3 regions of the Pelotomaculum sp. FP genome follow, and region 2 is predicted to be linked to each of the others. Evidence: riboswitches for the same ligand, from Rfam matches in the RefSeq annotation. Region 2 holds a riboswitch; each other region holds the start of a gene.

Region 1 (10,026 bases), on a different contig from region 2:
CAGAATTTTTTCTACATCCGGCTTCGCTTCAGGAACTTCAATCTGTCCCTTGACTACGGTCTGGACTCTATTTTCACCCTGGACCAGATTGACTTTAAGCCGTTCGGTTCCAGCCATATTTACTCCTCCTTTCAAAACTTTTCTATACTAATATATGAGGGTGATTCAAAAAAGTGCTAAAAACGTAGCGTAAACGAAAAAACGAAAGAAAGAGGAACCAGGTCCTCTTTCTTTCGCTGCTAATTATTACTCTTTTTTGTAAAAAAAGGGTACGTTCATCTGAGCCCTAAGAAGGGGCGGCCGGATCTAGCCATTAAACATCTGCACAAACATCTTGCCGTAAGGGCCTCCGCTGACTACACCTATCCCTACTTTGGTGTAGTTGCTGTTTAAGATATTGGCCCGGTGCCCCGACGAGTTCATTAAATTTGCGTGAGCGCTGCTAACCGTGGAAGCTCCGGCCAGGTTCTCTCCGGCATAGCTGTACTGCACGCCATACTTCTTCATCATATCGAACGGCGAACCGTAGGTGGGCGAAGTGTGGCTGAAATATCCATTGTCAATCATATCCTGGGCCTTCATCCGGGCCAGTTTGACCAGGGTCGGGTCGCTTTGCAGGGGCTTCAGTCCCGCTTTTGCCCGCTCCTGGTTGACCAGATTAAGCATCTGCTGCTCGTCGGCGGTCAGACCGCTGTCCGTGGTAGGTGTTGTGGGTGTTGTGGGTGTTGTAGGTGTTGTAGGTGTTGTGGGTGTTGTGGGTGTTGTGGGTGTTGTGGGTGTTGTGGGTGTTGTGGGTGTTGTGGGCGTAGTTGGAGTTGTCGGCGTAGTTGGGGTTGACTGAGAACCTGACACCGGCTTGATAAACATCTGTACAAACATCTTGCCGTAGGGCCCCCCGCTGACCACCCCAATACCTACTTTGGTGTAGTTGCTGTTTAAGATATTGGCCCGGTGCCCCGACGAGTTCATTAAATTTGCGTGAGCGCTGCTAACCGTGGAAGCTCCGGCCAGGTTCTCTCCGGCGTAGCTGTATTGCACCCCATACTTCTTCATCATATCGAACGGCGAACCGTAGGTGGGCGAAGTGTGGCTGAAATATCCATTGTCAATCATATCCTGGGCTTTCATCCGGGCCAGTTTGACCAGGGTCGGGTCGCTTTGCAGGGGCTTCAGTCCCGCTTTTGCCCGCTCCTGGTTGACCAGATTAAGCATCTGCTGCTCGTCGGCGGTCAGACCGCTGTCCGTTGGCGCCGGGGATTCTACCGGTGGCTGTGAAGGAGTGGTAACTACCTTTTTCCCTCCGGCAAACATCTGCACGATAATCTTGTAATTACCGCTGGTGATCACCCCAACTCCAACCTGGTCAAAATTGCTGCTCAGCATTTTGGCCCGCGTTGTACCTGAATTCTGCAGCGCGCTAAAGGCTGAACCGATAGTTGGAGCTTTGGCAATGTTTTCTTCCGCGTAAACAAACTCGATCTGAGCAGCCTTCATCATATCCTGCTGAGACCCGTAGGTAGGCGAAGTGTGGCTGAAGTAACCGTTGGAGGCCATGTCCTGGGCTTTTATCCGGGCCAGGCCCGAAAGCGCCGGATTTACCGTGAGTTTCGCCAGACCGGCGTTCGTCCGGGCCTGGTTGATCAGATCGACCATCTGTGATTCATCGGTAGTCAGGGGGACATAGGCGTCTGCCGCCAGGGCTGTTCCCGTTAAGCCCAGGGTCAGCAGCAAGGCAAAAAGGAACATAAACACTAAGGATCTCGGCCTTAGGCCTTTTGACTGGAAGCTCATTAGTTGATTTTCCCCTTTCTTTGTGCCTCCGGAGTTAGCTGACGGGTTCGGTAAAAAGAATAAACCTACCCTTTGAGAGGTGGGACGTTAGACGTGAGATCTGGGAAGTTGGGTGGTAATGCAGCCGTTGGGACATTTGCCGCAGACAACGGAGCGCCTGTCATTTTTCCTCCAACACCCGCTTAATTGGCTGTTTAAATTTCCGCTTTCCGCAACTTTCGTTTAATGTCTCATTTTCTTGTTCTCATGTCCTGGCGCACAACTCAATGGGATTCACCCCTGAGATTGGTTCCTCCGTACCCAAATTTATTGAGATTCGGCCTTTATTCAGTCATCAAGCGCCAGTTAGCTGGTTATTTGGAAAGCTGCGCTATGCGCCCTTGCCAATTACAGCTGCCGGGCCTGCGACTAACATGGTAAAATAAAAATAGGCATGAACAAGATAATGCTTGTACAGCCTACTATACCTGCTAAAGGGACGCGATGGCAAAGCCGGTAATATTAGTTCAAGACCTAAAATATTAGCAACTAAGGTACTTAACTACTGACCTTTCAAATTAACACCTAATTAGAAATAGATGTTAAAATGTAGCAACCTGGCTTATAAAAGCTAAACAAATCTGATCTATACAGGATAATTCAGATTTTCAATGGTTTTTTTATTCTTCTCTCAACATATTCAGGTATTTTCATAGCAGTTCCAAACCTGCTTTTACTGGAAGCGGTTGACAACCGCAGCTTCAATATTCAGGATCTTTAATAAAGTTTCGGCATCTCTCGCAGAAGGACCTGTCAGGAACACTCTGGCCTGTCCGCCGGTGATCAGTTTCCGTATGGTTTCAAGGACCTGTATCTCAGGTGTCCTGTCGGTCTGGAGAGCGTCCTCCCCGTCTCCTCGCAGCGCCGCGACGAACCCATTGTTATAGCCAAGGTTGCTGCCTTCAGCATAACCCTTATCATAACCGGACTCAAAACCCTGGTTGTATCCAAGGTTATAGCCAAGGTTCTTGCCGGCCAGATATGCTTCTTCAGTTAATTTCTTTTTACCAAGCCGGTGGTTTTCCTGACAGCCACGAGCAAAGCTCTTTTCGAAACCACCGGATATGTTATTGCTCATGGTCACCGCCCTTTACCGATGCGCTTAATTCCTGTTCAAACCATAGCATCGGGATAACGCCTTTACGGGCGCCAGTTTTTGATTGCATTGGGGGTGTAAAAAACCGCTCCTAAACCCTCTGTGAGTACCAGACACTCCTGTCCATCCGCCCCATCGACAAAACAGGTCAGAATAAACAATTTTTTCTTCAGCCCTTTTCGAAACCTCTTTAATAACAGTTCATCGAGGTTGTTTAGTTTACCAATCACCTGCCTGGAACCCATAACCACCAGGGAATACCGGCCGTCAGCCTGCCTGTTGAGGGAAATCTGTACAGGTGTTTCACGGCCTTTACCAGACATCTGATGTATCCCTTCAAGATACTGCCGTGCTACCGCTATGGCCTCTTCTCTGTTATTAAATTTGGGACCAATCGCTGGAATGTTTTCTCCCAAAAAAGTCAAGGCAGCGTCGCCTGAGAAAACTGACCGGTAAACCATATGGTAAGCCTCCTCGGTTATTAATATATGGCCGGGATGGCCTAAAGGTGAGGCGGCTTAAATCAAAACTTTAATACTTGCCTGACCTTCACAAACACTAAAATTCAAATCCCAGGCGATCCATCACATTGCTAATCCGGTTAAAAATGGTCAACTTATCCGACCCTGCGAACAACAAGCCCACCGCTTTCCGTTCCTGGTCCAGGATCAAAGCTCCGCTGTCACCCGGTTGGGATATCAACTCGGTAACAACCTGATCGGAAAACCATACCTTCTCATCTTTGTCCATCTCGACCTGCAGCACTGTGCCGACCGATTTTATAGCTCCGTTGGTAAGGCCGGTAGTCCTGCCGCTTTTTTGCACCTTTTTGCCCGGCTTAGCCTCCGCCACTCCCGTGATATCGCCTATTTCAAGAATAGAAGGCGCTACCAGGTCTATTGAATCAATTTTAGCCAGCGCGCAGTCCACCGTGTTCTCAGTACTAAAGCGTTTATAAAACCGGATTTCATAGTCCCTTTTGACTATATTGAGCAGGAAGTTGCCCCCCCGCGCCACAGACGAGGCCACCGGACAATCCGACCTGGCAACACTTTTCTCCAGGGGAACGTAACGCAAAAGTGTACCTATGCGGTCTTTGAGCGTTCCTCCATCGTATGGACCTGGTTGCAGGATGGGGTCTCCGGGTTTGGCCCGGGCCTCCTGAATGCTGGAGCCATTGGCAAGGACATGGTTGTTGGACAACAACATCAGTTCCTTGGTTTGCTTGTCTTTAACCACCGCTCCAAAAGTACCGGCCGTTGACTTGTAGTGTCCTATGCTCACTCCCGGCTGAGCCGGTCTTTCCCTTGAAGTCCTGACTCCAAGCGCGCGGACAACTCCTATTTCAACCACATCGGTATTAAGCCCGCCTATTTTTTCAGGCACCACATGACCACGCATGAGGTTTTCAACAGGCAGCTTTTTTTCCACATAAACAATAAAGGCCGGTTCTCCGGTGTTTTCCGATCCAATCTCCTTATGCCCTATGCCAAGGCCGACAACATTCTGAAGGCGCAACAATTTATCGCGCGTTTTGTTTAGCGCCCTAAAATACCGTTCCATGCGCAAACCCCCTTTAATTGATAAAGGTTGTTCGAAAAGCCTTTCGAACTAGAATTTTTGCCCCTGCACCATCATATGCATGAGTCTTAAAAGGGGTACGCGGCCTAATATGGTGAAACAGGTATACCCAACCGAAATTTTCCTCGTGATTCCATCCCGCCGATGCCGTCAAACCCGGTAATGGTCCCCGCAATGATATCCTTAATAGAAATTGGATCATATATGGAGGTGTAGGCGATTTTCTCCATTACAAAAACCGGGTCGTAGGCGTGAATCATCACACGCTGCGGGGAACTGGCAAAGTTGGCGCCTGCTTTTAGCAGAGATTCATAATGAGATTGGCAGGCGCCGGCAAAAATAACCAGGTCATCCCTGCTTTTCTCATAGTTTCGAGCCACTTTGACCGCTTCCATAAAATATTTGGAGGAGTAGTAATTATCTATATCTTTAAAATTCTCACGTCCCTTTATAAAACCGTCATGCCCGGTAATTACCAGCATGTCGGGAGCATGCTTTTTTAGGAGGTCCTCCACCACCTCAGGCTGTTTCTCCTCAGGGATATTGTAGCCATCGGCGGGAATACTGAGCTGCTTGTAAGTAGTCATACACAAATCCAGGTAATCCCCGTCACCGTCGATATGGAGGACGGTACCAGGTATATCAAACCCTTCCACCTTGCTTTCTTTCTTGGGAGGCTCCTTGTCGCTGTGCACCGCTCTGCCCCAAAACAGTTCACGCTCCCTTTGCCGCCGGGCAAAAATACGGCCCATCTGCTCATTACTCTTCAAAGTAACATCCCGTAGACGGGACATCTGTGCGCCTGGGTCTATCCTGACCAGGTCCTCCATAGGGGCGCTGGCACAGAGTCTTGTATATACTCCCTTCAGCCTGGCGAATTTCTTCCCGTTACTGTATTCAAAAAAATCTATGATTTTAAAATAAATGTCTACACCATAAGACTTGCGCCCCACAACATCTCCCTTATGAAACTCCTCCATGACCAATACCCCTTTTAGGTTTTTCTAATATCATATGAAGGGAGTAATGGTATTGGGATAGTGCAAGGTCGGTAACTTTTCATTAATTTTTCCATATATTACACATTAAGAAACCGGTTTTTAAAAACACGGGAGTGATAAGATGCTGGCTGCTGTAGTGCCGATCAAAAATGAGGAAAAAAGGTTGGAACGGACAATTGAAACCCTTTTGTCCATTCCGGCTGAACTGATTATTACAGTCATTAACGGGAGCAACGATAATTCCTACAACATCGTCCGGCACATCCTGACAGGAAAAATTTTGCCCTTGCACTTCACAGAAACCCTTGGGTTTGATATCCCGCGGGCGATTGGGGCAAAAGCAGCGCTGGAAAGGGGGGCCACCACAGTATTGTTTATAGACGGCGATATGGACGGAAATATTTCTGAAAAAATAATGGAACTTGCCGACATAGTTGGCAAGGGCGCCGACATGGCCCTGACCGACTGTTACCCGGGGGAAAACATTAAAGACCTGTCCCACCTGGCCAACCATGTCCTCAAAGTCCGTTACCAACTGAACCAGACTCTGGGGCTGGAACAAAGCCTCGGCACAGCTTCACCCAGCCACGGCCCACACGCGGTCTCCCGCCGGCTCCTGCTGTCTGTTCCACTGCGTGAGCTGGCCATTCCACCGGTTTCCCTGGCTCTGGCCGCTAAAGGAGGCTTGAAGGTACATGTCGGCACCAGGGTGCCGCATAAAGAGCTGGGTTCACCCCGCAAAAATACCCGTCATGCCCAGCTTATTGCCGAAACAATCATCGGGGACTGCATGGAAGCCATAAACGTTTACCACGGCCAAGAACGCCGCCGCGCCTGCGGGCAGGTGGAGTACGACGGTTACCATTCACAGAGGCGCTGGGACATTTTAGACAATTATCTGGGTGGATAGTAATCAGGCTCCAGACAAAAGGGTGAAGCCGGCCAGAATACGCCGGCTTCACCCTTTTTAAATATAAATGGCAGCATTCGTTGAAATTGAACATAGTAGTTTGCATAAGAGCATTTCATATGGATCTATCCACTGCTCAAGGCTGCTTAGCTATCCACATCTTTAGGTCCGTAGTCGCTGGGTAGGAAACCTTGACCGTCAAGACTTCCTTCTGCACCGCTTTGATTAAAAAAGACCTCCAGGCTCCACCAGGAACATTTTAAGAAAACAAGGTAGAGCTGTTTTTTTATTTACAAAATGTTAACCGTATGACAAGGTAATTAAGTTTTGTCACGTACGGCCTAATGCTGTGGGTAGAACTTGCAATGCGAATCACGTTAAAATACTTTATGTTATATTTTATATTGTTATATTACGTTTAAGGTTGTATAATGAAATAAACAATGTTTACTGAAAAAACCAATGTTAGAATTGACTGGTAAGGGCTAAAGCGAAGCTGTGCGCTCTTCAGACATTGGAAACAAGAGTGAGAGGCTCCATATAAATGGGGGCCATGGCAAATATTAACTCGTCACCAGAACAACACCGGACAATACCTATATATCTCAAAGTTATGATCTCAATGTTCTGATCGTTCGGCCCATTACAGCCGATGAAGGAAAAGCAATGGAACGACTTAGTGAATGAGCATCACTATCTGGGATTCCGACACTGACCGGCAAGACGCTCAAATACGTAGCCGTGTTAAACGATCGTTGCGCTGATTGGCTGGGGCGCTTCCCCCTTTAAAAGCAGCCACCGTGAAAAATGGATTGGCTGGTCACAAGCGCAAAAAGCAAAACGGTTAATCTTTGTTGTTAACAACCAGCGGTTTTAGCTCCGGATAAAGCAGACAGTGGATATCTGTTGGAAACTGGTCTATTGAAAATTCCCTGCACTGGTGCGTGATGTAACCTTTGATGAAGACCGCTCGCATATCCGGACCGGCTCTGCTCTCCGTGTTTTTGCTACTATACGTAACCTTGTTATCAGCTTATTACGATTAAAAGGTGTGAAATCCATTGCCTCCGGTTTGCGTAATCTCAGCTGGAATACTCAACGTGCTTTGGAGTTAAGTGGTGTTTAAACTGTTTGTTTGTGACTTTGACGTGGTCCTGGTAGGTAAAGCCAATTTTAGATGTCTTGGAAGCCTTATTTATCAAGGGCTTGGCGTTTTGGAATCGTCTCATACCTAGTAAGAATTTTGCCACGGGAAATAGCTAGTTATATATTTGTCGTCTACAGCAGGCTATTGAACCTAAATAAATAATGTTAATTAAAAAGCCTTGCAATGATGTAACATGGAGGTTTTTTAATCTCGCACCTAAGTATGGAATGGGGTGAATCCAATGGGCTAAACCTTAAATTAAGAATGCTTTACAAAAAAACTACAAATTTTGTAAACACAAAAACTAAATGAAAGGATGAAATATAGTGAACTGGAAAAAAATTTGCCTTACTTTGACCATAATAGGCTGTTTTATACTTGCTCCTATGAGCGCAACTAATGCCTCTGGAGCAACGCAACCTGATAATACAGATATAGAATTAACTTATTCAGAGATAGAATTACTGCCAGACGGTGGCAAAGCTTATATTTTTTACATTGATGGTGTAAAAAACAAATACCTCGTCCCACCGGAAGGATTTAATCCCCTTACAGCAACTGATGAACAACTTGAAGAATATTGCTTACCTCCTAGACCAAAGGATGAAAAAGGATTAACTGAATGGCAAAATAATATAATTTATTATAAAAGAACTTCTTCTGAACCAAAGCTTAAAATAATTAGACACATATCACAGAAATCAGATAACATGGCAGTTAATGAGATATCAACCAGCAATTTAACAGCTAGTAATTATCCATCTCAAAACTGGTCTGGTTATTACGGCACCGCAGCTTTATTTAAATTTACTTCAGTTCAAGGTATATTTATACAACCTACAGAACAACCCGATTCAGTTCTTAATTCATATGAGTGTTCTTGGGTTGGTATTGGTGGAATGTTCGGTAGCGGAAAGTTAGAGCAAGTAGGAACGATGATGCATAATTATGAATATTATGGATGGTATGATTATTTTGCTCCAGGTACTGATAAAAGATTGATTGCTCTACCAAGTCCCATACACCCCGGTGACCGAATTCAAGTATGTGTATGGCATCATGAAGATACAAATTTAGCTTGTTACTCTGTTGCAAATTTAACTACAGGAACTTGGGATCCTGTTGTGGTTGAATCAGCCAATCTCTACTATGATCCTTATTATGTGGAATGGATAGAAGAGCGTCCAGTGGTTAATGGGGCATACACAACACTTTCTGATTACGGTACTATCACCTGGACAAATGCTTATGCCGCTGATTCAAGAAGTACTAACATAAATAGTTTAGGTTCATATATTTATAACGCAATAACAATGTATGATGGACAAAAAATTATATCGCAGCCCGATCCACTTTTAACAAGTACTTCTTTTATTGATCGCTATATCCATAATCCTTAAACTTATAGATACCTATCAATATTTACCAAAGATCTTACGATGTCAGTAATGACTATACTATTCTTTAAATGTTACCACTCGCAAACTGGCAGTAATAAAACTAATCACAATGACGTTGTTTAGGGACTATTTGGATTTTAGCGGGAAAATTGTTAATCTATGCAGAAAAGACGTCTCATTACTAATTAAATTTAACATGAGACTAGGAGATCGTCAAAGTCGTGATTTTATCAGTATATTCTGCTGATGCTCCCTTAATGACACTATATACCATGTTAATAATCTACTTTGACGAATCCTGAACATGAGACGGCTGACGCTCCTCCGAAACTCCATAAAGAACACCAGTTTTTACGCGGTTTCTCCCATTCGCCGGGCTCCACTTATACCGGTGTGGTACTTGACGTTGGTTCGACTGACTTTCGCAGGGTCGAACTCAAAATGGTGTTTCAACTTAACATATCTTTGTAACTTGAGCGTTGATCAGTTGATATCAACGTCAAACCATCACCAAAGCAGGTTAGTGTAGTAATAAAAAAGGACCACGCCGCCCACACTTTCTCTTGTCTCGGAGCCGGGGTCGCTTACGGTGGGCACGTTCCGACCTGGGTATCTACCCCTATTCCGGGTGAAAAGCTGTTAGAAATCAAAACTTTTAGAATGATTTTATTGAGCGATATCATTACTTGGGTTCCTACTATCATAGAAGATATTTTATCAGACAGGAGATTGTTTCATGAAGTAAAATAAAATATAAGCATATAATATGCCCCCGCTTGCAACCTTTTGTGACTATACGGCCCAACATGACAAGATGTCCATGGAACTATGTACGCCTCCCAGTAGGAAAAGTATATTGCCTACTGGGAGTAAAGACCAAGTGCACGTTTCCAATCTCAGTTTTTTTAAAGGGTGGATGATATTCCCGTGTACTATAAATAGAAATAAAGGCTCTACATGCTCCCAGAGAGCAGATAAATAGGTTAAATGCGCAAAAGTCAGAGTAAGAAACTGAATTTCGCCATACTGCCTTGCAGGTAGTGAGTGAATACTATCAAGAA
Region 2 (10,026 bases):
CGGCATTGGAGTACACAGGAGCGTGTATGGGGTTATTGCAACCCAACTCTTCCTTGGCACACTAGATAAGTAAAAGCCTGCTAATGTAACAGGCTTTTGCTTATTTGTTTTCCTTGGTAATTCAGTCGAGCCGGCCACCGACCGGAATTATTTTCTTCTTTCAGGTGAACTGGTATACCGGCAGCCCGTACTGAGTGGCTCCGGGGAATGCGCCAACCCTAACGAATCCTTCTTCCTCCGGTTTTCCTACCGGTTGAAGCTGCTGTCCCCAATATTCATGCCCGTACTGATAGGTCTCAGGAACCGGCAGGTAGGGAGCAGTAACCGGACGGTGGTGTTTGAATTGAAAAACCCCGGGCGCTACCTCTTGAAAACGGGAGTGTTTATACGGCGCCACTGGCTCCAGAGTCTTATCCTTAACCGGCTCACCCTTTGACTGGCCGGCTTGCTTCTCTTCTTCAACTGTACGATCTGTAACTGCAATCACTTTATTTTCCCCACCAGCTGCATCTTTGCTGGGTTTTTTTTCAGGCTCATCCTGGATAACGCCTTCTTTGGACTGACTTTCCCCAGTAAACTGCTGGCGGTAATAAAAGTATGGTTTCCAGTTCACAGCCTCTCACCTCCTAAAGTATAGTATGCAAAAGTTTACCAAGAGGTAAATAGTTTAAACTAAATTCCAAAAGCTTCACCAATTTATATATACTGACATATTTATGAAATAAAAATATAATTATACGGGACTAACGGTAATCCGGTCTATTGTTAGTTCCCTAAGGAGGTTAATTTATGGAAACTGAAGGCTTAAGGCCATTCCCCCCATTTGAGACCGTTTGCATTGAAGTCCCGAAGGTATACGATTTCTGCTTTCAGGCAGAACGACGTGAAAACGTCTGCACGCCCTTAGGTCAATGCTGTCCGCCTGAAGGCGCCACGGTCAACTGTATCATCAACTCCGCCGTTTGTTCTGAAGTTGGCAGGAGCACACCCGATAAAACAGGACGGGCAAATGTCACTTTCGCTGTAACGGTCACTTATACACTGCAGGTCCTGGATGCTGGCGGAATGATAGTTTGCGAGTTTGAAGACCTGATGTTCAGCTTCACCAAAACTGTAGTTCTCTGCGCACCGGTTGGTACCTTTACCAACTGTGAAATTGTCAGTTCCGCATGTACCTGCCTGATTCTCGGCAACCAGATTTGCTGTACTTTCGATCTTTGCTTGGTCATCCAATCCCTGGCTATAGTCAAATTGCTTATACCGAGCTTCGGATTCTGCACGCCGGCCATGTGTGAACAGGTTTCGCCCCAACCCCCGTTCGTCTGTCCGCCTACTCTATTCCCGCCGCAGTGCAAACCGCTCTGCTAAAGAAAGGGGCAGGGCATAACTCCCTTCCCTTCCGGATTGGCATGCACGCAAGGAGGCAAAGGATGTTGCTCTATCAGACGCATTTTACTGTAACGGGTCTGGGCGATTTAGAAAAAGTAAATAAGATGAAAAAGGCCATTTTATGCATAGAAGGGGTTAATAAGGTAGAAATAACAGGACTGAACAGGGTAAGTATAACCTATGACCCCACTAAAGCAATGCCCGGTGTATTCAGTTCTATTATGAGCAGTTTAGGTTTAAGAGCGCCCGGTGGATGAGGAAAGTGCTAGACACGGTAGTTGCCGGGTAAACAAAGGTTGGGCTTCTAGAGAAGCCCAACCTTTGTTTTAGATAAATATTACCATCTTACTTTAATTTTCAACTTCTCATATCTATTTGAAGGTAAAAATATTTTATTAAACTACAGACCCATTCATCGTTTGAAAACGATTTTGTCTATATTGATCATAAAAAATATAATCTGACAGTAATAGTATTAAAAATGCCGAATCCCAGTAATATTTATACTGGGTACGGGGGAACCAATTACTTGGGGTGAATCCCATTTGCGCCATGCGTGTAATATTAGTGTGAAAGAGGACAAGCCTGCCCGTTATTTCTGGTTGATAGTAGCCATGGGGCGCCACAACACACTAATTTGGCAAAATGGGTAGGGTATCTTTCACCGAACCCGCCAGCTAACCCCGGAGGCGCTAAGAAAGGGGCAATCCTGTTGACAAGCATCAAGCGTTTACTGTTCGTGCTCGTCCCTTGTTTATTATTAATTTTGGTCGCCGTACCGGCAGCTATGGCAGCGCCATCAGATCAAGGTGAGGTAAGTTCAAACTGGGGCGATATTTATGGCTACAATGATTACTATGGTTACGGCAATCCAACCGCTACAAATGAGGCCGTACTTGCCGCGACACCAACAACTGCCGCAACGAACCCGCTTCAGTCTTATTGGAACAAGTACTATGGAACTGGATTTAACCAGAAACCGGTCACTACTACACCAACTACACCAACTACACCTACGACCCCAACAACTCCAACAACTCCTACGACACCGACCACCCCTTCCGGGACCAGCGGATTAACAGCCGACGAGGCGCTTATGTTCGATCTGGTCAACCAGGAAAGGGTAAAAGCCGGACTGCCGGCTTTCACACTCGATCAAAAGTTGACGGAACTGGCCAGGATGAAAAGTCAGGATATGTACCAGAACAATTATTTCAGCCACACATCACCAACATATGGCTCAGCGCTAAACATGGAAAGACAAGCGGGCTATTCGGCCAGGGTCATGGGTGCGGAGAACATCGCCAAGGCGGCGACAACGACACGGGCACATGAACTGTTTATGGGCAGTGAGGGGCATAAAGCCAACATTCTCAATCCCCTCCACGACTCAATTGGTATAGGCATCACCAAATCAGGCAGCGGGGTAGTTGTCACCCAACTGTTCAGTGGTGACTAAACAACTGACTAAAATTAAAACCTCAGAAATTTTTCAAAGGTATAATCATTATTCTTCAGGCACGCGAGAGCGTGCCTGTTTTTTTTGCTGCCTCCACGGGGAAATAGAAACGAATCATATGGTACAGAATAAAATATAGTTATACCAAACAGAATAAACCCTGCCAGCTTTGAATGAAAACAGGGCCTGGACCAAGAAAGGGGATACAATTTGATTTATTTCGATAGCGCGGCCACCTCCTGGCCGAAACCTTCTAAAGTCTGGGAAGCCATGGAGCACTGTATAAAATTCGTAGGAGCCAACCCAGGCAGGTCAGGACATCAAATGGCACTGGAGGCGGGACGCCTCGTAGATGAAGCCAGAGAACTTCTGGCCGCCCTGTTCAATATCAAGAATCCTGATCGTATTGTATTTACCATGAACGCCACGGAGGCGCTTAACCTTGCCATTAAAGGCTTGCTCAAGGAAGGCCAGCATGTAATCACCAGCTCTATGGAGCATAACTCGGTAACCAGGCCGCTCTATGTGTTACAGGGTAAAGGTGTCGAAGTCACCAAGGTTCCCTGCGCTAAAGACGGCTCGATCAGCGTCAAAGATATTGAGTCGGCTATTAAACCGAACACCGCTGCCGTAGTAATCACACACGCTTCAAACGTTACCGGGACGATAATGCCGATCGGTGAGATTGGCCAACTCACCAAGAAAAAGGGACTCTGTCTGATTGTTGACGCCGCTCAAACAGCCGGGGTTTTTGACCTGGATGTTTCATTCATGGGTATAAACCTGCTTGCTTTTCCGGGCCATAAAGGGCTGTACGGGCCTACCGGAACAGGCGGCCTTTATATCGACGAGAGGCTGGAGTTGACGCCCCTGAAAGAAGGAGGCACAGGCAGTTATTCCGAGGCGCCCGGACAACCGGAAGTATTGCCGGAGCGTTATGAAAGCGGCACGGTTAACTCGGTAGGTATTGCCGGATTGGCGGCAGGTTTAAAATTTATACGGATGGAAGGAATGGAAAGGATTAGAAAACACGAGATGGACTTAACCAAGCGCTTCCTGGAGGGAGTTTCCGGACTGAAAGGTATCACGTTGTACGGACCGGAAGAGCTTTACAACCGCGCGCCTGTCGTATCATTCAGCCTGGAGGGAAAACCGTCCGGGAAAGTGGGGTATGCGCTGGACCAGCAATATAAAATAGCCTGCCGGGCAGGCCTGCACTGTGCGCCTGATGCGCACAGGACCCTGGGTACCCTGGAGCAGAGACTGGTACGCTTCAGTTTTTCCTATTTTAACACTGAAAAAGAAGTTGACTTTGCCATTCGTTCTTTGGCCGAGATTGCTGAGATACCGCCCGGGGAGTTTAACAAGGGTGAGGATAAATCTTGCGGCTGCTGAAATTTGGGGAAAAAACCGGTATCAAAAACTCGATTCTCATCGCCTTTTACCGGAGCTAAATTACGTCCCATTTTGCACAGCGGGATCCCCAGCGGCCAATTACTTTTTCATTCTCATAAATCTCAACTATCTCGCATACATTCGAGCACCCGTTACAGTCAAAGCTTCCAGTGCGATAGGGAAGACCGGTTACAGCAAATCCTTTAAAACTGGTACTATTACCTCCCGCTGTCTTTTCCTTGGCCAACTGCGCGGCTCCGATTGCACCCATTATATTAAAGTATTCGGGTATAATCACCGGCAAACCCAAGGCTGTTTCAAAGGCCGTCTTAATCCCTACATTGGCGGCAACACCGCCCTGGAACACCACCGGAGGTAATATTTCCTTGCCTTTGGCCACATTGTTAAGGTAATTGCGAACCAGCGCGTCACACAGCCCTTTAACAATGTCCGGGAGTCCATAACCCATTTGCTGTTTATGAATCATGTCCGATTCGGCAAAAACAGTGCAGCGCCCGGCAATGCGCACAGAGGCTTGGGAATTAAGAGCAAGTTCGCCAAAACTGGTAATGGGGATGTTGAGGCGGGCAGCCTGCTGATCCAGAAAGGAACCGGTTCCTGCGGCACATACTGTGTTCATGGCAAAATCAGTAACGATGCCATTCCTCATAATAATAATTTTGGAATCCTGGCCGCCTACCTCCAGAACTGTCTGGACATCCGGCACAAGCATGGAAGAAGCGACGGCATGGGCGGTAATCTCATTTTTTATAACATCGGCGCCCACCATAACTCCTGCCAGGTAGCGACCGCTGCCGGTCGTACCTGCGCCGGCTATCTCAATGTCCGGCGGCACTGCCGCCGCCGCTTCTTTAAGACCTTCCTGGATAACCTCTATAGGTCTGCCCATGGTACGAAGGTAAAGGCCGGTTAGGACATCTCCGGCCTCGCTCATTACAACAATATTTATACTGACTGACCCGACATCAATGCCTAAATATGCTTTCATGACAAATCCTTTCTGTAACTATTTAACCGGTTAAACAATTTCTTCTCGCCGGCAAGAGTTTTTTCCTTCTCATCAGGTCGGTAAATGCCTCCAACCGGGTAGACATGCCTGCTTTCCCGGTCTGCTCGTCCAGGAAAAAAGTAAGTACGGGAATATCATAATCCCTGCTGACCCTGGGCAGGATGGTGCGGGCGACAATTTCCGGGATGCAGGTAAAGGGGGCCAGCTGGATCATGCCATCAAACCCGCGCTTGGCGCAAAGAATGGTGTTGCCGATTGAATCGCGGCCATGTCCTCCTACCAGTTCAGGGAGATAGGGGGCGGCGGCTTCTTTGACAGTCATTCCTTCAGTTGTTTCATTCCAGGTGTTATCCCGGGTCCACCCTGTAAGGAACATGGACCTTTCTACTTCAACCCCCAGATTGCCGAGTGTTTCTTCAATCTCCAGGTTGCTGGCAGGCTCCAGTAATACGTAGATTTCCCCAACAATACCGACCTTCAGTACCATACGTTGGGGATCCTGCGGGATATTTTTCAAGGCTTCCAGAGCAGCCGCTTCAGCTTCAATAATGTGCGGCGTGGTGTAAGCCTGGTCAATCCACTCAAGCGCCTTGCGGTAGACCCTGGAGGTGTTGTCGCTGGTTAGTTCGCGCGGTCTGGTCACATGGCTCATTTTTTCTACGTTGTCCAAAGCCTGTAGTTTGCGCCAGGCTCGCTTTATGTGGGAAATAATGCCTCTTATGGAAACACGCGCTTTGTTAAGCGCCAATACGTTTCTGATGAAGTTTAGAGGGTAATGGCGGGGGGGCTCGAATACGATCATTTTTATATCATGACCAATGTCTTTCAGGATCTTGTGATGAAGCATGGCGTATTCCCCTGCCCGGCAAGGGCCCACACCGCCTGTCGTGACAATGGTATCGGCGCCCATTTCAATACATTCCAGGTAAGTTCCCATTAAGATTTTTAGTGGAAAACAGGCAAATTCGGGTGAATACCGTACGCCAAGATCGAGCGTGCGCTTGCTGGGACGGGGGGGGGGCACCACTTCGTTACCGAGGTCCTCCAGGAGCATTTTAAATGTTCGCCACGATTCACCCATTCTTGGAAAAGTCACTTTCGACAAGCAAGCGCCTCCTTCCTACGTCTGACCATATCAACGAATGCCTCCAGGCGGGTGGTCATGCCTGCTTCTCCTGTTTGTTCATCAATCATCAGGGTCATAAAAGGAATATCACTGTGTTTTTTGGCTTCCATTTCGATTAATTTATTCAACAGGGAGTCAGGACCGCAACCGAAGGCTGTTAAGTGCAGGACCCCGTCAATTTTGTTCTGGTTAAAAAGAAAGTGGGCCGCCTTGAGCGCCCTGTCACTGAAGGTCCAGAAAAGTCGTTTTGGCAGGTTGCAGTTTTTTTGAAGGGCCAGTAAGGCCGGGTGAATATTTTCGGCCGTGATGACTCTAACCCCATACTTCCTTAGCTTATCAATCAAATTCACGCTAATGAAACTGTCGTAAATAGCATAGGGATAACCAAGTACGGCAAACTTCAAACTGGGCTTGACAGAACCGTCAAAATCCGCCCCCCCGGTCTGGTTCTCCAGGAAATCCATGGCCTGAACGGGGCTCCATCCTTTTCTCAAAAGTCTGTTATAGCGGTGCAAAACCCCCACGGCTTTCAAATATGCAAGGAGTACCGATAATATTGGCGCTCCCAGGCGCTTACCGATTGCAAGGTAAGCTTTTACAACCGCAAAGCGGCCTTGTCTTGTATCCATGCGGACATCGATAATAGGCGGTACATTCTCAATAGAATACCGGATCATATCGGGCAGGCCAAGAAATTTGGGACAGTAAACTGTTCTCCGGTTCAGGCAGACCACCCTTGGGATGTAAAGGTAATCGACCTTGTCTTTAATATCCATAACATGGCCGTAGAATAGTTTAACAGGTACACAGGCGTCAGCCAGCGCCTCACGAGTCCCTTGATCCAAAATACTTTTGGTGGTCCTGCCGGATGTTACTACCTGGACGCCGAGTTCATTGAAAAAGGTCCGCCACATAGGGTAGTAAAGATAATATAAAAGAGCCCCCGGAATGCCAACCTTAATAGTCACACCGGTCATAGCCTCCTTAGTTGATATTGAGTTCTTATTACTATACTGGCTGCAGGGACAGGTTATGCCCCTTCCTTTTTTCGTTTAAAATTCTATATTTCTAGGGAAATTCCTCCAGCAATAATCAACAAAAAAAGAGCCTGACAACGAAAAAGGCCGCCTCTGCCGGACGGCCCTTTGGTTTTTCTTTACTGTATTTTAACCCGGTGCATTTTCTTTTGACCTCTTTCAGTCTTAGGCATCCGGATCTCCAACAGTCCGTTGTGATAGTTGGCCAGGGTTTCTTCGGGTTTTACCTCCGCCGGCAAGGGCAGCATCCTGCTAAAAGTACCATAGTATCTCTCGGAGTGGAAGATGTTATCTTCGTCAACTTCTTTAAATCTTTTCAACTCGCCTTTTAAACTCAGTGTGTCAGGAGTTACCGCGACTTCAATATCATCCTTGGACTCAATACCAGGTAGTTCAGCTGTTGCAACAACCTCCCGATCGGTCTGGTAAAGGTCAACTCTCGGTCCAAACTGTTCGGTAGCAGTCATAAGGCCCCGTTTTAAAAAATTGTGATCGAAAATTTTATTCATCTGGTTACGCAAATTGCTGATTTCCCCAAAAGGATCCCAACGTACTATACTCATTTTTTCACCCCCGGATGAAATGTTTTAAATTAATATTTTGCAAATTGCTTATATTTATACCTGCATGAATGCGGGCGTACGCCATATTAGATATTTTGATATGGAAGAACTCTTTACGGCTTATATTGGCAGGCACGGCAGGATAATGATATCGGTTAGGCGAATAAGTAGGAGCAAAACAATTGTGTACTGGAGTGATTATGATCAGCGATCTTACCGAAAAAGTCCTTCGCTCGAATATAATATACCGTGGTAGAATTCTCAACCTCAGGGTTGATACGGTAGAATTACCCGACGGCCGTACGGCAAAAAGGGAGATTGTGGAACACACGGGGGCCGTGATCATCGTCCCGGTAAAACAGGATGGTGAGCTGCTTCTGGTAAGACAATACAGATCCGCTACCGGCAGGACCGCCCTGGAACTACCGGCTGGGAATATCGAACCGGGAGAAGAATTGGAGTCAGCAGCCCTGCGGGAACTACAAGAGGAAACAGGTTACAAAGCTAAAGAGTTAGTCAGGTTGTGCAGCTTTTTCAGTACTCCCGGTTTCTCTGATGAGGAATTGCACCTATTCTTTGCATCAGGCTTGACCCTTCTAAACCAAAACCTTGATGACGACGAATTTGTTGAGGTGTTAACGGTACCCTGGGAAAATGCAATTCAGATGATCTGGTCGGGTGAAATCTGTGATGCCGCGTCAGTGGCCGGTATTCTGGCCGTGGACAGCTATATGAAAAACCGGCTGTGAGCCAAAATGCTCCGCCGGTTTTATTGTCAAACTAGCTAAAAATCATTCTTCGAATGATCTTATTCAAAAACAAATTCCTTGCCGGACAAGCGGGCAGTACGGCAGTAACCGGCATGCTGTCCGGTAAGGTCGGGAGTGAACCTCTTGCCCGCAATGCTCAATACCGTTGGAGACAGCCGTATGGCCACCACCTTGGCGGAGCTGTTTCCATCAATACCTGCATGGATTACCCCCCGGCAGTTCCCCAACACCAGCACGTTGCCGCCTGCCATCACCTCTGCGCCAGGGTGGATATCGCCCAGTACAACAACATGTCCCGCATAAACGATACGCTGTCCCGAACGCAGTGAACGCCTGACCATGAGCGCGGCTTCACCATCACCAACCGGCGAAGGAATTGCGCTCTGGCTCTGGTACTGCCGGGCCGCTTTAGAGCGTGTCACAACACTGCCGTCAGGGTTGGGGACCATTCCGTATTGCCGGCAGATATCCTCAAGCTCATCCTTTTGGCTGGTGGGGATTTTCTGGTGAATGTCAGCTATGGAAAACTTGGCGCCGCTAAAAAACCCCCTGGCCGACTCCATCTTTGAGCGCAGTGTATTTTTGATATCTTCAAATTCTCGGCTTGGGTCAAGGACAATTACCAAGCCGTTCCTTGTTCCTTTAAAACTAACCATTTGACTGCCCAAAGGTAACCGCCTCTTTCCACAATTTTCTCAATACCTTGTTTTAATTCGATTTTACTTGACTTAATCCTTTAAAATTCAGAAATATTATCAATAAAAAAATCGCACCCTGCATAAAAAGATCACTTTTGCGGCAATCTCAATTTAAGTGCACTTAATTGTCCCTTGTGCCCGGCAAAACAAATAGATCAATAGCGCTACATAACTGGTAGTAACTGGTTCACAATTGATTTTGCGGCTGACTATAATGTTTAGTGTCAATTTAAGCTTATTTTGCGGGAGGTACTAAAATGTCCGAATGGAGGAAGGACCCCATCGTTGACCGGTGGGTTGTCATCGCCACAGAACGCTCCAAACGCCCTTCCAACTACAAAGAGATCAGGGATGAAAAGAGTTCCAGCGAATGTCCTTTATGCGAAGGCCACGAAAAAGAGACCCCTCCGGAAATAATCGCTTATCGCGAACAGGGAACCGGCAGGGACACTCCCGGCTGGTGGATGCGGGTAGTGCCAAACAAGTTTCCCGCAGTTGACATCGAGGGCCAACCCTACCTGCAGGAACGCGGTGTTTACCAGTTCATGCGCGGGGTGGG
Region 3 (10,026 bases), on a different contig from region 2:
GCACGGTCAGTCCATAGGCATCCATTTTAGTTTGATTTAGCCTGACCTGAATCTCCCTCTCCTTGCCGCCGCTGATCGATACGGAACTCACTCCCTCGATCCGTTCCAAAGCGGGCTGGATGGTGTCTTCGGCAACTTCCTTCATCTTGGTGAGGCTTGCTCCCGACAGGGAGTAAGTCATGATCGACTGGGAATTAGGATCTATTTTCGAGATGGTGGGACTGCCGGCATCATCCGGCAACGATTTCCGAACCGTATCCACCTTGCTCCGCAGATCGTTCATTTTTTCATCAATATCGGTCCCATAGTTGAATTGCACCATTACCATGGAATTTCCGGTTGAAGAGCTGGAACTGATTTCTTTCACGCCGCTAACCGAACTCACAGCGGATTCAATTGGTTTGGTGATGATCTTTTCCACCTCGGCCGGCGCCGCCCCCTGGTAACTGGTGCTGATTGTCACCACCGGGATACTCATGTTCGGCATCAGAGCAACCCCCAGGTTTGGCAGGGCATAGAGACCTATGAATACCACCGCGAGGATGAGCATCGAGATGGCAACCGGTCGTTCTACCGAGAAATCTGCTATTTTCACTTGGAATCACCTTCCTGTTTTGTGACCACCTTCACCTGCTGCCCATCGGAAAGCAAGCGGTTGCCTTCGACTACAATGCTCTGTCCGACCTCCAAGCCTTTTGTGATTTCAACCTGGGAGTCATTGGACACTCCTGTTTCGACATATACTTCCTTGGCTTTGCTGTCTTCTACAATATAGACAATATGCTGTCCATCCTTATCAATAACTGCATCCACCGGGACAGCAATAACATTTTGCAAAGTTCCTGTGACAAGGTTGATTTTCACAGTCATCCCCGGCTTAATTTCCCCGTCTGGATTGGCTACGGTGATTTCTACCGGATAACCCATGGTGGTCGAGTCAGCCTTTGGAGCTATCGCAGTCACCGTTCCTTCCACAGACTTGTTCAGGGAATCAACGGTTACTGGGACCTTATTTCCCAGATTAATGTTGTTAACCACACTTTCCGGTATCGAAGCCTCTACCTTGACGGTATCGATACTGACGATACTGGCTACATCCTTCGAACTACTTACCATTTCTCCAAGATCTACATCAATTTCACCTATGTAACCACTAATTGGCGCGGTAACCGTATATTCTTCCAAATTATCCTGTGCGGTACTAATGGTCACGTGCAACTTATCAATTTCCTGCTTTGTTTGTTCCAAACTGAGCCTTGCCTGTTCCAAACTGAGCCTGGCATTGACCAGTTTGGTATTCGCATCTTCTAAATCGGTCTTTGATACAGCACCGCTTTCATAAAGAGTACTGATGCGGTCGTAATTGACCTGGGCATCATTTAAAGCCTGAGCTGCAGTATCATAACTAACCTGTGCAGTATCATAACCAACCTGTTTGATACCCAGGTCAGCTTCCGACTCAGCCAGGTTATGAGATGCTTCCCTGGACTCAATTGTAAAAAGAACCTGCCCCTTTTCCACCCGGTCACCTAATTTCACGTTGACCCCGGCAACACGGCCCGAAACCTTGGAAGCAATAGTGGCTTCAGACGATGCCTCAATCTGTCCGGAGGTATTGTAAATCTTGTTCATGTCTGTCTTGCTCACCTGAACAACCTCAACTGCAGTAGAAGATTCTTCATTGCTTAAAGGCTGTTTTTTTCCACATCCGCTAAAAAGAGAACATAATAACAAAGCCAATACCAAAACCGTTAATCGTTTCAACTTTCTTCTCGCTCCCTTCATCTTCTTTTATTTACAAGCATTTATGCATTAGGCAAAACTCTGGAAACTGCATTATGTAAAATCAGCCAGTTCTTCAACCTTAAACATTATAAAAAAAGAAAATAAACTGCCTCTAAATCAAATAGAAAAATTTTCTTAACAAATTTGAAAATCGAAATAAAAATTTTGTACAATATTTTTAAAAAATTTAAGAAACCGTTTTAAAGTAATTAATATTTAGGATTTATAATGGATAAAGAAAAAAATTCCCCAAAAGGCAAGTTCAGAGGAGAAATAGCATGTCCTTAAAATCAAAAATTTGGGCTTCTTACATAATTATGATTATTATTCCTCTTCTCCTGGCAGTTTTGTCAGCCAGGCTGATTCTAAGCAATTATGAAAAGGACCACCAGCTTCAAATAATCGAAATTGCCCTAGAGGAAAAAATGCAGGAGAATATGGATTTTATGGATGAGCTGGATAACACCCTCGCCAATAAGCCGGATAATTTCAAAGATTCATTTTTCCTGTCGCGGATCAACGAAAGAATTTCTTCTTTAAATATGGGAGTTCTGATTCAATACAATGAAAAGTTTATGTATAATTCTGTTCCAGTTAACGCCGAAAAACTTAAACCTTACTTGGTAAAATTTCTCCAACAAGACGTTGCCAATAGATGGGTATCGGCAATCTCAAAAGATTATATTGTAAAGTGCCGGGCTCTCTCTTTCAGTGACGGGACAACCGGCCGCATCTACCTTTTTATGAGCAGAACAGCGCCCTGGGATACTCCGCCGGCCGGCCACACCGGCTATGTGAAATGGGTTTTTTTAATTTTCATTATTTGCATCTTTATGACCAACAGTTTCTTGACCTACCGGTTGTCCAAAAGCTTAATCAAGCCTTTGGATTCGGTTAAAAAAGCGGCTAAAGAAATCCAATATGGAAACCTGGATTATCCAATTAGTTATCCGGTAAAGAATGAAATAGGAGAATTGTATCAAGCCTTTGAAGAGATGCGGATAAAGCTAAAGCAATCACAGGCGCTCAACGCGCAATATGAAAATAGCAGAAAAGAGCTAATATCCAATATATCCCATGACCTTAAGACCCCCATCACAGCAATTAAAGGCTACGCCCAGGGTATTATTGAAGGTGTAGCTAACAACCCTTCGAAAATAGAAAAATATCTTCGAACTATCTTTACCAACGCTGTGGAAATGGAGCGCTTAACAAATGATCTAGTCCTTTTTTCCAAACTGGACATCAAACAAATCCCTTTTTCCTTTGAGTGTGTAGACATTAATAGATACCTTGAGGATGCCAGAGAAGAACTACATTTTGATTTGACTGAAAACAATATAGCGCTTAACTTTGAGTCCTATTATGAAAGCGATGATCTAATCATGGCCGACCGGCAGAGGTTAATTAGAGTCATTCATAACATCATGGAAAACGCCAAAAAACATTTAAATAAACAGGAAAAGGAAATAAAAATAATCTTAAAAGAAGAAAAAAACGAAGCCTTGATTGAAATAAGGGACAACGGTTGTGGAATTCCGGCGGATAGACTCCCTTTAATTTTTGACCGGTTTTACCGGGTAGATTGCGCCAGGAACCGGACAACCGGGGGTAGCGGGATCGGGCTGTCCATTGCCAAGGAGATTATTGAGGCCCATCAGGGGAGGATATGGGGAGAAAGCACTGAAGGTTTGGGGACAAGTATTTTTTTCACTTTAAAAAAAGCTGCCTATTTTAAAAAAGATTAAAATCCCATCAAAGAGGAGGTTAGAAGAATGAAAAAGGTATTGATTATTGAAGACGACCAATGTATTGCGGAACTGGAAAGAGACTATCTGGAAATAGACGGATTTGAAACGGATATTGAACTAAACGGAAGAACAGGACTGCAGCGTGCTTTGCAAGGAAACTACGCGATTATCATATTAGATGTCATGCTGCCTGAAATAGACGGTTTTGAAATCTGCAGGACAATACGCAATAGGAGTAATGTACCTATCATTATTGTCTCTGCCAAAAAAGAAGATATTGATAAAATCAGAGGATTGGGGCTAGGAGCTGATGATTACATGACTAAACCTTTCAGTCCTGCCGAACTGGTTGCAAGAATTAAATCCCATCTTGCCCGCTATAATCGCCTTGTTGATCAAAAAGTTGTCAATCGCCCCGAAGAAATAAAAATTAAAGGACTGGTAATCAATAAAAGCTCCCGGCGTGTTCACCTGAATGGCCAGGAAATTCCATTTACCGCCAAAGAATTTGATCTGTTGGTCTTCTTGGCTGAGAACCCTGATCGGGTGTTCAGTAAAGAACATATTTTTGAAAAGATCTGGGGTGTGGATAATGTGGGAGAGATTGCGACAGTAGCCGTTCACATCCGGAGAATCCGTGAAAAAATAGAAGAAGATACATCTAATCCGGATTATATTGAAACCATATGGGGTACAGGATATCGTTTTAATATTTCCTGATTTCGATTAAGCAATGACCTATCAATAAGTTAAAATTAGGTACCCGGTATCTTATTCTTTATTCTGGTAAATGACCTGCTTGGGATAGGGGATTTCGATACCGGCCCGGTCCAGCGCGTACTTAAAGCGCTTGCGCAGCTCTCTTTCTACAGCCCAGTGTTCACCCGGCAAAGTAGGCGCCACGGCGCGAATATCTACCGATGAAAGCCCCAGTTCAATAACGCCCTGCACCTGGGGCACATCAATAATGGCTTCGATTTCCCGGCAGGCTGCTTCACACTCATCTTTCAATACCTTGATGGCCTGGTCGATATCTTCTTCGTAGGCGATACCCACCGTTACCTGGGCCAGCATGGGTCCCCGGTTGTAGTTGGTCACCTGGGTAATCCCCCCGTTGGGGATGATGCTAAGCTCACCGGTCCACTGGCGGATCTTACAGGTGCGCAGCCCTATTTCCTCCACGGTGCCGGTTACCGCGTCTATTTGCACAAAGTCGCCCACACTAAACTGGTCTTCAAATAATATAAAGAACCCGCTGATGACATCCTTGACCAGGTTTTGCGCGCCGAAACCTACCGCCAGGCCAAGGATACCGGCGCTGGCCAGGATGGCGCTGGTGTTAACGTTGAAAATTTGCAGGATCATCAGGCAGGCCATGAAGAAAACGAGGTAAGTGATGGCGCTACGCAGCAGTATTTCCAGGGTTTGCGCCCGGCGGCCGGTCGTTTCGTGATTATCAAAAACCTGCTTCACAACCAACTGGCCGAAATTAATGGCCAGCTTCGCTCCAACCAGGATCCCGATGATTTTTAACACTTTGGCGCCCAGCGTTTTTAAATCGTCCGGTGAAATGAGCTTCACATTGAAAATTTCCAGGATCACTATAGCCGCTATAAAATAACCCCCATAGAGGATTATTGTCTGCAGTAAAATACGCGCCGAACGTATAGCTTCGTCAGAAATAACCCCCTTCTCTGCCTGCTCGCTATCGCCCTGCCCGCTTTCTCTCAATACCCGGTTCGAGAAGCGGTAAAGCACCTTGATAAGGATGTACGTAAAAACTAATACTAAAACGGATAATACCAGGTCGTATAAGAAAATTTGCATCTGATCGGGGATAAACAGATCCTTAATCCAGTCCATATATAACTCCAGCTGCTTATCGATAATTGTAGCCACCTCGCAATAAAACAAGACTATTGTCGGATATTATATCACAAAAATTTCCGATTTCCCATATGGCTCAGCATTTCCTTCAGCAGTAATTAAACAACCCTGCAAGGCTAAATTTTTAAAACTCAGGCATAAAAAGTGCATGTATCCGTTTACAATGCCATAACTCCGGTATACTGCCATATGCTACCATATATCTCATTTGACATAAGAAATATTTATAACTAAAATTACATCAAGACATATTGAATATCAAAGACCATTCTATCAGCGCCGAGTCTTCCCAAAAGGAAGAGCGGGGGAACCAATTTTTGGGGTTAATCTGTTTGAGACGTGTACATTTCACATCTCAAATGGTAGGGCTACCCTTAGTCCGCATCCGTCAGCTAACCTCGTAGGCGTACAAGGGAAGAATTGGGCTGTATATTTTTTTGGCCGGATCTTTCTTCCGGCCATTTTATTTTCAATATACTTCCTTTTTATTCTTCCTTAACCCCATTGTTACCCTAATGCTGTTTAGCCGGGGGAGAAAAATTGACAGGAGGTATTTAACCTATGAATGCAAAAATCTTATCCCTACAATCCAGAAACACTGTAGACTGGATGGATTGGCGATGGCAAATGAAGCACAGGCTCCAGTCGGTGGAAGAACTGGCCGAATATATCGACTTCAATAATGAGAAGATACGGGATATCCAGATGGCCTGCGATGTCTTCCCTATGTCCATCACCCCCTATTATGCATCGTTGATCAACAAGGATGACCCCAGGTGTCCCATTCGTATGCAGTGCATACCAAATCCCCAGGAACTTATAGAGGGACGCGGCGATATGGACGATCCTTTACATGAGGACGCAGATTCTCCCGTACCCGGCCTGACCCACCGCTACCCCGACCGGGTGCTCCTGCTTGTCACCAACGAGTGTTCCATGTACTGCCGGCACTGTACCCGCAAGCGCAAAGTGGGCGACAACAACAGGTGCACAACGGAAAAGGATATTGACCTTGGCGTTGAATACATTAAAGCCCACCCGGAAATACGTGATGTCCTGCTGTCGGGAGGAGATCCTTTTATACTTTCCACCAACCATTTGGAACGAATCATCCGCAAGGTGAAGGAAATTCCACATGTACAGGTAATTCGCATTGGGACCCGTACCCCGGTGGTCATGCCGCAAAGGATTACTGACGAGCTGGTCAGGATGCTCAAGAAATATCATCCTGTCTGGATCAATACTCATTTCAACCACCCGCGTGAATTCACGCCTGAAGCTGTCCAGGCCCTGGCCAGGCTGGCCGATGCCGGAATTCCCTTGGGCAACCAGACGGTCCTGTTGAGAGGCGTCAACGACTGCCCGGTGATTATCAAGAAACTGTCGCACCTCCTGGTGAAAAACCGTGTTCGTCCATATTATCTTTATCAGTGCGACTTATCCCGGGGCATCGAACATTTCCGTACTCCTGTAGCCAAAGGGATAGAAATCATGGAAGCGCTAATCGGCCATACTTCCGGTTTTGCCGTACCCACTTACGTTGTGGACGCGCCGGGAGGAGGCGGCAAAATCCCGGTCCTGCCTAATTACCAGCTGTCAATGACCAACACCAAAACTGTATTGCGCAACTACGAGGGCGTCATATGTGTCTACGAGGAACCCCAAAACCCTGGTTCCGGTTGCTCCCCCACCTGCTCCTTGTGTAAGGAACACATTATCAGGCATGAACCGGTCGGCCTGCAAAAGCTGTTTGACCCATCCAACCTGACTGTAAGCCTGGTGCCGGAAGGAAACCGGCGCAAAGCTCGCTATACCGCTCGTAAAGGAGAAGCTCATGTCTATCGAAATCAAAAAAAATGAAGATATTTACTTGGATCGCTGGGAAATCATAGAGGGCAATGCTTTTGACTGCCGTATTCTGGTTTCACCCTATAACCGGCGAATTACTGTCTATGAATTCAACCTTACACGGGACCATGCTGCAGGAGAAATGGTTGAACTCCTTGCGGGAAAGGCTTTAGAAAACGGCCTCGACAAGATCTGGCTTAAATCCAAAACCGGTTATATGAACGCTTTTGCAGGCGCCGGGATGAAGTTGGAGGCAGCTATTCCCGGTTATTATAAGGGCAAGGAGACAGCCCTCGTCTTTGCCCTGTACCTAAGCAACCAGCGACAAACACCTTCACACGCCAGAGGCAAGGAATTGGTCGATCAATTGGTATCCAAGTTCAAGGACGGAACAGTAAAACGTATAATTCCTGACGGGATAACGTTTAAGTGGGGTGAAAAGGAGCATTGCCCAGCCCTGGCCCGGTTATACAGAAAGGTTTTTACTACTTATCCATTTCCGGTTTTTGATCCCGATTACCTCAAATCGACCATCGCTCAAGACAGTACTTACTATATAACAGCCTGGCACAACAGAGAGCTGATAGCTGCCTCCTCGGCAGAGATAAACCGCCCCCAGCAAAACGCGGAGATGACTGACTTTGCCACGCTCCCCCAGTGGAGAGGGCACGGGCTGGCCAGTTTTCTCCTGGAACAAATGGAAACCCGGCTGAAGGGTGAACGGTTCCGGTGTCTGTACACCATCGCCCGTAGTAGTTCAATTGGTATGAATAGTGTGTTCGTCAACGCCGGATATGGTTATTATGGAGTATTAATCAAAAATTGTAATATTGGTGTGGGATTTGAAGACATGAACGTATGGGCTAAATTACTATGAAAGTCCTGACGCCCAAAAAAGACTCGCCGGCATCGGCGAGCCTTTTGTTTATGGCAAGCTAAAAAGCGTTCTCAATATGTTCCAGCTTTTTTACCCGGCCCTCTCCGTCAAACAGGACCGCTATGACATCAAACCTGCAGCTTGCGTTGGTCTTACCCACCGATTTGAGATAATGCCAGGCCAGCTGCCTGAGCTTCATCTTTTTCCGGCTGGTAACCGATTCCTGAGGCAAGCCGTAATCGTTGGAACTGCGTGATCGAACCTCAACAAAGACGATGACATCCCGCTCGCATGCCACGATGTCGATCTCTCCGAGCCTGCAGCTATAGTTTCTGCATAACACCTGGTAGTTATTATTTTCCAGGTACTGAGTTGCAGCGTCTTCACCCTGCCGCCCCAGCAGCTTTCGCCGGATAGTCATTCGCATCACCTGCAAACTCTAACATCGATAGCTGAAAAACAACATAATTTCCAGCATCCGGATGCGTGGTAATTCATTCGCACAAACGCTCACGCCCAGATGGGCATAGAATAGTTCCCAATGCCGCTGACCCGGAGACAGGGTTTGCACCTACATTTCCAGACCCACCCGAAGTGTTATTTCCATGTTCAAAGCAAAGTGGCATTTTGTTGTTTTCACAGTCGTATCTGCAAACTTATCCGAACAAGCCCCCATCCGCCTGTTCCGTCATATCCTTGACAGGCTGGAAGCCGGCCCGGTGGATCGGGCAGGGTCCGTAGAGTTTCAGAGCGCTCAGGTGTTCCGGTGTGGCGTAGCCTTTATGGCGATTGAACCCGTATTGGGGATAGAGCTGGTCGTAAGAGTCCATGATCCGGTCTCTTTCCACCTTGGCCAGGATTGAAGCCGCCGCAATAGAGGCGCTGAGGCCGTCCCCGCCAACGAGCGGCATCTGGGGCAGGTTGAGTCCGGAAATTTTAAAACCGTCAACCAGCACAAAGACGGGCTTATCTTTTAGTCCCAGCACGGCGCGCCGCATGGCGGTGAGTCCGGCCTGGTGGATATTCTCCTGATAAATTTCTTCAACCGTAGACAGGCCGATAGCCCAGGCCAGGGCAGCCTCTTTAATCTGCCGGGCCAGAGTTTCCCTCTTGGCGGCAGTAAGCTTTTTGGAATCGTTTAAATCCTTTAGATGGATTACACCCGGTAAAATAACGGCTGCCGCCACTACCGGCCCGGCCAGGGGCCCCCGCCCCGCCTCGTCCACACCTGCTATGGCCGCATGGCCTTTGGCCCACAAATCCTCCTCGTACAGAAACATCCCGGCCAGGCGCTTATGCTCGGCCTCCTTGATATTTTCAGCCCGTTTCCACCGCTGGTACAGATTACGCACCCCTGCCCTCGGGTCTTCTGCCATAGCGGCAAGGATCTCTTCCAGATCCTCACGGGGGCTCTTGAGAAGCTCTTTTATTTGCGCCAAAGACAAGCCCGTAAGAATCAATAAAACCCCCGGCCTTTCGAGATTAATGAGGTTCAAACGGGCGGTCTGTCCAGGGTGTATCGCCCCAGTTTGCCCTCCCGGAATTCTTTAAGAACGATACGGGCCGACTTTAACGAGTCGACGGCCCCGCCGGATATGTAAAAACCCCTGCGCGCCCCGACAGCCTCCAGCAATTGTTCCGGCTCAGCCGTCAAGTCCTCAATCTGGTACCGCTCCCGTATCGCTTCAGGGTAATTGTCAGCCAACCACTTTAAAAGCTTGCCCGCTGTCCCATAAAGGTCATAGACTTCGTCCTTGATCGCCCCGGTCACGGCCAGGCGGTAAGCCGCTTCCTGGTCCTCCAGCTTCGGCCACAGAATACCCGGGGTATCAAGCAGATCAATGTTGCCGGCCACCCTGACCCACTGCTGGCCGCGGG

Evidence for each region. Region 2 has a riboswitch for cyclic di-AMP ahead of Psfp_RS21605 (CAP domain-containing protein). Riboswitches for the same ligand answer to the same signal wherever they lie in the genome.
Region 1: another riboswitch for cyclic di-AMP. It lies ahead of Psfp_RS22110 (CAP domain-containing protein); the one in region 2 lies ahead of Psfp_RS21605 (CAP domain-containing protein).
Region 3: another riboswitch for cyclic di-AMP. It lies ahead of ablA (lysine 2,3-aminomutase); the one in region 2 lies ahead of Psfp_RS21605 (CAP domain-containing protein).

Annotation. Positions count from the first base shown of each region.
Region 1 is NZ_QFGB01000005.1:8,372-18,397, reverse strand. Features, by position in the region: gene Psfp_RS03315 (SPOCS domain-containing protein) at 1-117, opposite strand, end outside; gene Psfp_RS22110 (CAP domain-containing protein) at 307-1,731, opposite strand; cyclic di-AMP (ydaO/yuaA leader) riboswitch at 1,799-2,123, opposite strand; gene Psfp_RS03305 (hypothetical protein) at 2,504-2,908, opposite strand; gene Psfp_RS03300 (hypothetical protein) at 2,971-3,387, opposite strand; gene Psfp_RS03295 (hypothetical protein) at 3,485-4,489, opposite strand; gene yabG (sporulation peptidase YabG) at 4,594-5,487, opposite strand; gene Psfp_RS03285 (glycosyltransferase) at 5,630-6,418, shown strand; gene Psfp_RS03275 (G1 family glutamic endopeptidase) at 7,892-8,965, shown strand.
Region 2 is NZ_QFGB01000019.1:43,442-53,467, reverse strand. Features, by position in the region: gene Psfp_RS09615 (CAP domain-containing protein) at 1-73, shown strand, start outside; gene Psfp_RS09610 (hypothetical protein) at 161-613, opposite strand; gene Psfp_RS09605 (hypothetical protein) at 790-1,368, shown strand; gene Psfp_RS09600 (hypothetical protein) at 1,431-1,646, shown strand; cyclic di-AMP (ydaO/yuaA leader) riboswitch at 1,862-2,095, shown strand; gene Psfp_RS21605 (CAP domain-containing protein) at 2,102-2,848, shown strand; gene Psfp_RS09590 (aminotransferase class V-fold PLP-dependent enzyme) at 3,059-4,243, shown strand; gene Psfp_RS09585 (acyl-CoA dehydratase activase) at 4,299-5,252, opposite strand; gene Psfp_RS09580 (CoA protein activase) at 5,275-6,378, opposite strand; gene Psfp_RS09575 (acyl-CoA dehydratase activase-related protein) at 6,366-7,376, opposite strand; gene Psfp_RS09570 (Hsp20/alpha crystallin family protein) at 7,556-7,999, opposite strand; gene Psfp_RS09565 (NUDIX hydrolase) at 8,182-8,748, shown strand; gene minC (septum site-determining protein MinC) at 8,808-9,437, opposite strand; gene galT (galactose-1-phosphate uridylyltransferase) at 9,725-10,026, shown strand, end outside.
Region 3 is NZ_QFGB01000032.1:31,177-41,202, forward strand. Features, by position in the region: gene Psfp_RS13010 (efflux RND transporter permease subunit) at 1-595, opposite strand, end outside; gene Psfp_RS13015 (efflux RND transporter periplasmic adaptor subunit) at 592-1,764, opposite strand; gene Psfp_RS13020 (HAMP domain-containing sensor histidine kinase) at 2,064-3,533, shown strand; gene Psfp_RS13025 (response regulator transcription factor) at 3,561-4,256, shown strand; gene Psfp_RS13030 (mechanosensitive ion channel family protein) at 4,308-5,399, opposite strand; cyclic di-AMP (ydaO/yuaA leader) riboswitch at 5,691-5,845, shown strand; gene ablA (lysine 2,3-aminomutase) at 5,985-7,283, shown strand; gene ablB (putative beta-lysine N-acetyltransferase) at 7,258-8,148, shown strand; gene Psfp_RS13045 (YraN family protein) at 8,207-8,569, opposite strand; gene Psfp_RS13050 (ribonuclease HII) at 8,805-9,644, opposite strand; gene ylqF (ribosome biogenesis GTPase YlqF) at 9,641-10,026, opposite strand, start outside.